2 regions of the Pseudoalteromonas galatheae genome follow, and region 2 is predicted to be linked to the other one. Evidence: riboswitches for the same ligand, from Rfam matches in the RefSeq annotation. Region 2 holds a riboswitch; the other holds the start of a gene.
What was found. Region 2 has a riboswitch for cobalamin ahead of CWC29_RS02965 (ABC transporter ATP-binding protein). Riboswitches for the same ligand answer to the same signal wherever they lie in the genome.
Positions count from the first base shown of each region.

Region 1: linked by a shared signal. The riboswitch ahead of CWC29_RS14125 (TonB-dependent receptor domain-containing protein) and the one ahead of CWC29_RS02965 (ABC transporter ATP-binding protein) in region 2 are both predicted to bind cobalamin.

Region 1 covers NZ_PNCO02000001.1:3,177,265-3,181,691, reverse strand. Annotated here, with positions in the region: gene CWC29_RS14140 (ketopantoate reductase family protein) at 103-1,005, opposite strand; gene CWC29_RS14135 (VanZ family protein) at 998-1,270, opposite strand; gene CWC29_RS14130 (YajQ family cyclic di-GMP-binding protein) at 1,501-1,983, shown strand; cobalamin riboswitch at 2,070-2,318, shown strand; gene CWC29_RS14125 (TonB-dependent receptor domain-containing protein) at 2,354-4,216, shown strand.
Region 2 covers NZ_PNCO02000001.1:685,894-690,320, forward strand. Annotated here, with positions in the region: gene CWC29_RS02950 (FAD:protein FMN transferase) at 1-865, shown strand, start outside; gene nqrM ((Na+)-NQR maturation NqrM) at 966-1,178, shown strand; gene CWC29_RS02960 (histidine phosphatase family protein) at 1,259-1,858, shown strand; cobalamin riboswitch at 1,877-2,004, shown strand; gene CWC29_RS02965 (ABC transporter ATP-binding protein) at 2,074-2,871, shown strand; gene CWC29_RS02970 (FecCD family ABC transporter permease) at 2,868-3,893, shown strand; gene cobT (nicotinate-nucleotide--dimethylbenzimidazole phosphoribosyltransferase) at 3,886-4,427, shown strand, end outside.

The DNA of each region.
Region 1 (4,427 bases), 2.5 Mb from region 2:
TAAACTGCTTGCAGGTATTGCAAAAACGCTCAACGAGCTATATCCCTAATTCGCTGGGTAAATAGTTTTGTGGAAGGTGGTTTACCTGCCGAGAAGTTAAGCCTATTGTCGCGCTAGCTGCCAGTGCTTATTCACTTCCTCAAGTAATTGTTGATTAAACGGCACATTGATATTTTGCTTCGCTGCTAGCTCGCAAATATACCCGCACATGGCGTCAATTTCTGTGCGCCGATTATTCGCGAGATCTTGATTCATTGAAGAACGATTGTTAGCGGTTTGTGCCATCACGGTGTAAGCAAGCGAGACTAGCTCGCTAAGCGCTAAGGTTACGCCTGTACCTGCGGCCACAAGCTGTACTTCATTCATTAAATTAAGGATTTGGGTTGCGTATTTGGGCTGTTTTAGCTGACCATTTGTGACTTGTTCCAATGCACTTAGCGGGTTAATGGCAATATTAACCGCCAGTTTTTTCCAAAGTGTTGGCATGATGTCAAACGTGGTTTGGGCATTTTCAAATGTGCTAAACAGTTGCGAGAATACACTCTGGTAATGGCATTCGGCTGGTAAATTTAACGGCCCAAACCAAGTTGCGCCTTGCCCCGTATGGTGTACAGTGTCTGCGACTTTATAGCCTGCAATGGATGTGCTTAAGAAGTAGGCGGATTGTGTCGCGTCAAGCGCTGCTAACTCACAAGACCAATCTACCATACCATTATGACTAAGTATTAGCGTTGCATTTTTTGAAAGTGCAGGGCGAAGCGCTCGGAGTGCTTCGATGACCTGATATGCTTTAACGGGAATGATTAGCGTATCTATACTGCTGACTGGGAGTTCTGCAAGTGTTTTGGTGCTGCAAGGGATGGTATGTTGAGTACTTGCTGTTTGATAGCGATAAGTCGCCGCGCGTTTGCTTCGAGTGATAAGCGTAATTTGATGAGATTGACTAAGGTGCTGGGCGAGCAGTAAGCCTATCGCCCCTTCACCTAAAATATGTATGTTAGCCATGTTTTCTGCTGCGCCAACTTGTCCAAATATAAAATAGAACAAAATAACTGACTGCACCGGCTACATCAGCCAAAAAATCAGCGGTAGATGCTTGACGGTAAGGCAGTGTATGCTGCATCCACTCAATTCCTGCTCCATATAAAGAAAGCAGAACTAAATGAAACCATACTTTGAACCTAAAAGCATGATGAGAAATAAATGCTAGCACAAAAAACACGCCAAAATGTGCCACTTTATCGATATTTGGCAACAATTTTGGAGACAAGCTAATTTCCTTTGCGAATAGCACTGTACATATAATCAAAGAGATAATCAAAAGAGCTTTATAAACGCGCCGTGTCACAATACATCCTACTTCTGTATGACTAAGCGAGCAGTATAACATCGAAAACTGTCCATTGGGTGAACATCCTAATACGCTGTTTAAAAACTTAAAGTAACTCAAATTAAGCATAAACTGCTATAATCGAGCCAAAATGACTTTAGGAGAGAAGCATGCCTTCATTTGATATTGTATCTGAAATTGATATGACAGAAGCAAAAAATACCGTAGACAACGCGGTTCGCGAGCTTGACACGCGTTTTGATTTTCGTGGCGTAGATGCGTCAATCGAGCTAAACGGTGAAATGATCAACCTTAAAGCGGAAGCAGAACAACAAGTTATGCAATTGTTCGATATGCTAGTGGGTAAAGCGGCGAAGCGCGGCCTTGATGTGGCAAGCTTCGAGTTAAAAGATATTGAGCGCTCTGGCAAATACGTATCGCGTAAGGTGGCGTTAAAGCAAGGCATCGACAAAGAGATGGCGAAAAAACTGGTTAAGCTTATTAAAGACTCAAAAGTTAAAGTTCAAGCGTCAATTCAAGGCGATACGGTGCGTGTAACGGGTAAAAAGCGTGACGATCTGCAAGAAACGATGCAACTTGTTCGCACCGGTGAGCTTGGTCAGCCATTTCAATTCAAAAACTTCCGCGACTAATTACGCCTTACTTCATTCCAAAAGTGCATAGATTGCACTTTTGGATTTCTAGACGTCCATTGACAATCATTCCGAAACCCAAGACAATAGCCTCGCATTTTCAAGGTGCTGTACACAACCTAGTGTGGTTGCTAAGTGTATAGATAATCGGGAAACTGGTGCGAACACAAGGGAACATCTAATTACGTTAATCAATGATAAATTGAGTAAGACCGCTTATTACACGTGATTAGCTTGGATCGGTTCTATGCCAGCGCTGCCCCCGCAACGGTAGAGTGAACTGCCAATCTGCAGATTTACTGAGCCCGGAGACCGGCCTTGGAACAGTCACTTTGTGTTCTTGTACGGTGGGTACAAGTTAGGGGAAACCATGTTAAATAAAACTGCTCTAAGCGCGGCGATAGCGACGGCGCTCTCTTTTTCAGCATTTGCTGATCAAAATATTGAACATATCACTGTTACTGCCAATAAATTTGAACAATCTCTAGAAAGCGCATTGTCCGCGATTACGGTTATAGATCGTGCTGAAATTGAAAAAAGCAATGTTCAAGATGTCGTATCGTTACTCGATAATGTCGCTGGTATTCAAGCGGTTAGAAACGGTGGCTTTGGCCAAAGCGTGAGTTTATTCCTACGTGGTAATGACGCTAAGCATACGCTAGTGTTAATCGATGGGGTTCGAGTGACGGATGCAAACTCCGGTGACAATTCGCTTACTAACTTACCACTTAATAGCATCGAAAGGATTGAGATAATTCGTGGTGCCAAAGCTGCGATTTATGGTTCAGATGCCATTGCTGGCGTGATTAATATTATTAGTCGTGAAGGGAATAATAATACTATCGCGCTTACGACTGGGAGTAACAATTACTCCAAGACCGAGGCGACGGTAAATTACAAAAAAGACAAGTTTAGTATTGCCGCTAATGCGGGTTACACTCATACCGATGGCTATGATGTGATTGAGAAAGACCCTGAAGCTGCAATCACAAAAAACCATGACCGTGATGGATATTATAACGGTAATGCCGGTTTAAATGTGCAGTATGGTGATGAAGAAAGTGGCATTTTTAGCTTACGTTCACAGTACAGTGAAGGAGAGGGGGAGTATGACTCTTTTGGTAGTGATGCTTACCGTTTCCATAACTACACCAATAAGTTGGCGTGGAAAAGACGTACTGATAAGTTTAGCCAAAGTGCGTCATACAGCTTAGGTAAGGAACAAAACGTTCAAATCGGTAATAGTGCTGACGATAATGCTTATGTCACCAAACGCAGCCAATTTGAATATCAGTCGCAATATAGTTTAACTGAAGCTTTGATCTTCACAGGTAACTTTACCTTTCTAAATGAAGATGTTGGTGATTCTACCGCCTCTTTTTCAGAGCCTGAGCGTGATAACTTATCTTTAGCACTCGGTGGGTTTTACAACGATGAAAATTGGCTGGCAGAGGTTGTACTGAGAACGGATGATTATGATTTTCATGGTCGTGCAAACACCTACACGGTTGCTGTAGGCAAGCAAATCATGGATGGCCTGAGTGTTAAGTTGAATCATGGTACAGCCTTTAGAGCACCTTCTTTGTCACAGGCGTTTGTGATTGATAGTCCTTACTATCTGCCTAACCCCAATATTAAGCCGGAAGAAGCCACTAATAACGAAATTATTGTCACATGGAGCGGCGAGAACTTCCGTGTGGAAGCTGCGGTATACGATAACCGTATAACCGATAAAATCGTTTATCAGCAAAATGATAAATGGAAATACATCCCTTACAATATTCAGCGCGCTGACTTTGAAGGTGCTGATCTTTCTGTTGAAATTGAAGACAACTTTGGTATCGAGCATACGGTAAATGCGAGCTATGTGAGTGCTAAAGACGCTGATACCGATAAGCAATTACAGCGCAGAGCGAGACGAACCTTAACTTATTCAGTCAGTAAAGAATGGGAAAATGTCGACGCAACACTGACCTTAGTCCATAGAGGTAATCGCGATGATAACGTATGGGGAGCTGAAGGTGCATATACAGTGACTTTGCCGTCATATACGCTGTTTAACTTAGCTGCTAACTATACGTTTTTCGACGGATTCAAGTTAAATGGCCGGATTGAAAACTTAACCGATAAGCGTTATTTCAATGCCACAGCGGGCGAAGCAAAAGATGGCTCTTTACTGGGCTACAAGCCACTAGGTAGACAAGCCTACGTTGGTGTGAGCTACAGCTTCTAATGCGTTAACTGCTTTTCAATACCCAGAGTGATCCATCATGAGTAATGGATCACTTTTCTTATTTATCATTTAGTTGCATTACATTTTTAACTGGCGTTCTGCCTTATGTGCGGTTGATAATAGATTTGATTTGTATTATTACTGCCTTAAACCGACCTCGAGTTATATTAACAACGAAAATATCACCATTAAAGGTAAGTATGATGTGCGT
Region 2 (4,427 bases):
CGGACAAGCACAGTTGCATGATGAGGTTGAGCAAGCATTAAAGGCTGTTAATCAATCTATGTCCACCTATATCCCAGACTCTGAGATTAACCAGTTCAATCGTTTAGCAGCGAATACCGTGATGCCTATCAGTGAAGACTTTCGCTTGGTAGTTGCAGAATCTATCCGCCTTGGGAAGTCGACCAAAACGCTTGATGTTACCATGGGACCGCTTATCGATTTGTGGGGGTTTGGTCCTGACAAAAGGCCAACAATGCGTCCGTCACAGTCAGAGTTAGACGATATGCGTACTCGTATCGGTGTCGATAAACTTGTATTAAATGACAGCGGCCTTGCTAAAACAATCGCTGGGCTTGAGTTATCATTCTCAGCAACCGCTAAAGGTTATGGCATTGATAAGGTCGCTGAGGTGATTGAAAACCATGATATTCATGACTATATGGTTGAAATCGGCGGTGAGCTACGCGTTTCTGGCAAGAAGCCGGATGGTGAGTGGCGTATTGCTATCGAGAAACCCGATGCGCCTGTTGGTCAACGCCAAATTCATCGCGTGATAGAGCCAGGCAAAAACGGTATTGCAACTTCAGGTGACTATCGTATTTTTTATGAAATGGATGGTGAAACCTTTACACACCTTATTGACCCAACAACGGGTCGCCCAGTTAAACATGAGCTGGTATCGGTAACGGTACTACATCCATCTGCGATGACGGCTGATGGCCTAGCAACAGCATTGACTGTGATGGGCACGGAGCGTGCAAAGGCTTATGCCACTGAGCATCAACTCCCCGTGTATTTGATGTATAAAAGTCCTGAAGGGATCAAGAGTTACGCGAGTGAAGCTTTTCAGCCGTACTTGAATTAAGCTGCACAACACCCCATAATTTAATTGTGAGTGACGTCATGAAAGCGTATAATTTGCGCGTCGTCACTCAATTCAATGTAGCAATAAAAGGGGCTAGATAATGTCTTTATTCCTCCTTACTTTCGGTTTACTTATGCTTATCGCTGTTGCGATGGCTGTAGGCGTTATCGTACAAAAGAAATCCATGGCCAGTAGCTGTGGTGGTTTGGGCTCAATGGGCATTGACAAAATTTGTGATTGCGACGATCCATGCGACAAACGCAAAAAGCGGTTAGCAAAAGAAGAGATGTGGAAAGAAAACCAGATCCTGTAATCGTAGAATGATATTAATTGAAAACGCAAGCTTAGCTTGCGTTTTTGCTTTTTGGGTAACAAACCTCAGGTTAAGTAAAAATGCAGCGGCAGCTATATTTTGTTCGTCATGGTGAAACGACTCTATCAGGCCATTTACTTGGAGTGACAGATCCCGAACTCAGTAACATAGGTGCTCAGCAATTGCTGCAATCGTTAACGAGCCTAAGTGGCCTGCAGCGAATTATTAGTTCTCCAAGGAAGCGCTGCCTGAATACTGCTAACGCTTTTGCAAAGCAGTATCAACTCCCTGTTGAGGTGGAGCCAAATCTCGCCGAATTTGATTTTGGTTTATGGGATGGACAACCTTATGATACGCTTTGGCGAGAAACCCAATCTCCAAGTATTGGCGATTTTTGGCAAAATCCTTGGCTGCACACGCCTCCTGAGGGCGAGTCTATGTATGATTTTCATCATCGGGTCACCACGTGGTGGCACAGCATTTTGGCGTCGCCAAGTGAAGAGTGTATCGCTGTTGTTGCGCATGCAGGAGTAATAAAAGCGCTTGTAGCACTTATTCTTGACCTATCGCCCGAACTTACCGCATACCAATCGAAGATAGATATTCCCTATGCGGGTATAGTAAAAGTTGAGGTGTTTTACGACAGCAGCCAAACCGCTTGGCCAAAAGTTGTATTTTAGACGTCTAGACTTCATAATATTGCAAATTTCGTGATAGGCAGATATTGGGAATGAGGTGTGAGTCCTCAACTGTCCCCGCAACTGTAAGTGCTTGAGCCTTGTCTCTTGCATAAGTCAGATACCAAGGCCTATCCATATACTTAAGCGGGCAGACTTAAGTCAAAGTTGTCGCTTGTCTATAAGCTACTACTTTGCCGTGCCCAATCAGAGGTGCTATGGCAGTCACTCCACAGTTTCAAGTCGATAAACTTAGCGTGCAGCTTGGTGGTAAAGCCATCTTAAAGGCACTCAGCTTTGCTATTAATTCGGGTGAATTTATTGGTTTGCTCGGACCGAATGGTGCTGGAAAGTCGACTTTGCTGCGCACTTTATATCAATACACAGCACCAAGCTCTGGGACGCTATTTTTCAACGGTAAGCCGCTAGCTAGTTATGGACGTAAGGCCTACGCGAGACATGTTGCTGTGGTGCTGCAAGACATCCCCGCTGAGTTTTCTCTGCCATTATTTGATATGGTATTGATGGGTCTAACACCGAACAAATCACTGCTCGCGACAACGACGGCTGCTGAAAAACAGGCAATCCTACATGCCATTGAGCAGGTTGGATTGAGCCATAAGTTGGAGCAATGTTTTAGCTCCTTGTCTGGCGGGGAGAGGCAAAGGGCAATGATCGCACGTGCCATGGTGCAAGCGCCTCAAGTATTGATAATGGATGAGCCCACCAGCCATTTGGACATTAAATATCAAATCCAAATTATGGAGCTGGCCAAACAGCTTGGTGTTACTATCATTGCGTCTTTTCACGACTTAAATTTGGCTAGCGCCTTGTGCGACCGCTTTTTAGTATTAAATAACGGTGAGCTGGTTGCAAATGGGTCGCCACTTGAAGTCATTAACGAAACCCTATTAAGCCAAGTTTTTGGGGTATGTGCAGAGGTTTCTACTGTCCGTCATCCGCCAAATAACGGTGAGATCCCACATATACGCTTTCATTACGGGTATCAGTTATGATTGCCGCAAAGCGGATCGCGTTGATCTCGATACTGCTATTGAGCTTATGCTGTTTTAGCATGCTGATGGCACTTAAGATCGGTGCGATTGATTTATCTTGGCATACGGTTATACAAGCGATTATTAATTTCGATCCCAACGTACTTCAACAACGGGTGGTAGTTGAACTTCGTCTGCCACGGACGTTACTGGCGATGAGTGCGGGAGCAGGACTGGCGATAGCGGGTCTTATTTTGCAAACCGTGACGCGTAACCCGCTAGCTGATCCTTATTTATTTGGTATTTCTTCAGGTGCTTCATTCGGTGTGGTGGTGCTTATTGCGCTATTTGGTGCACAGTCTAGCCTAATGATGTCTGGGGCTGCATTTGTCGGAAGTTTGCTGTCGATCATACTGCTTTTATTTGTAGCAAAGCGCAATGCACTACAGCAGGTGGAAACTATGCTCTTGGCGGGCGTCGCACTTTCTTTTCTGTTCAGTGCCTTTACCAGCTTGTTGCTTTATTGGAGTGACCCTCAAGCCATCAGTGCAATCTTGTTTTGGAATCTAGGCTCATTTGCAAGGGCGAGCTGGCAATGGCTATGGCTTCCATGTTTGGTCGTGTTGCTGAGTTTTATCACGCTTTTAGTGATGCGTCGGCCACTCAACGCCTTGTTGCTCGGAGATGAAAGCGCCACCACGCTTGGCGTGAATGTAGGACGAGTGCGAATAGGTATGTTGTTATTGAGTTCTTTACTCACCGCAGTACTTGTGGCTGCGTGCGGCGGAGTCGGATTTGTAGGCTTGATGATCCCGCATATCGTGCGCTTTTTTATCTCGCAAGCAAAGGTGATTGGGCTTGTGGCCACCGCGCTGTGCGGTTCGCTTTTGATGCTATGGGTGGATGTATTGTCGCGCACGCTTATCGATAATCAGGAACTTCCCGTGGGGGTGATCACCGCCGCCATTGGCAGCGTGTTCTTCTTAGCATTGCTTATTTTCAAAAATCGCCGCTCTGGAGGCATCGGAGTTACCCATGGTTAAACCGTTAGATACTCGCTTAAACACGCTTATTCAACAGCGCATTGACTTAAAAACCAAACCGCTAGGTGCGCTTGGTAAGCTTGAGGCTTTGGCCGCGCAGCTAGTACAGATCTTCTCACAAGGGCAGGCGCAATTAGACGTAGATCAGTTAGCAATAACACGCCCTGCAATGTTTGTTTTTGCGGGCGACCATGGTATTGCAAGTCAAGGTGTTTCTATTGCGCCAAGCGAAGTGACTGGGCAAATGGTTGCAAACTTTGTGCAGGGCGGTGCAGCGATCAACGTCTTTTGTCGACAACTTGGTTGGCAGTTAACCGTAGTAGATTGTGGCACATTAGTGCTATGTGAGCCTGCGCCGAATTTTCGCTCACAGCGACTTGGCGATATTACTCATGCCTTCCATAAACAGCCTGCGATGAGTGAAATGCAGCTCAAACAAGGACTTGAATATGGAGAGCAAGTGGTGATGTCCGCTATTGAAGCGGGTAGCAACGTGATTGCTTTTGGTGAAATGGGGATTGGCAACACCAGTTC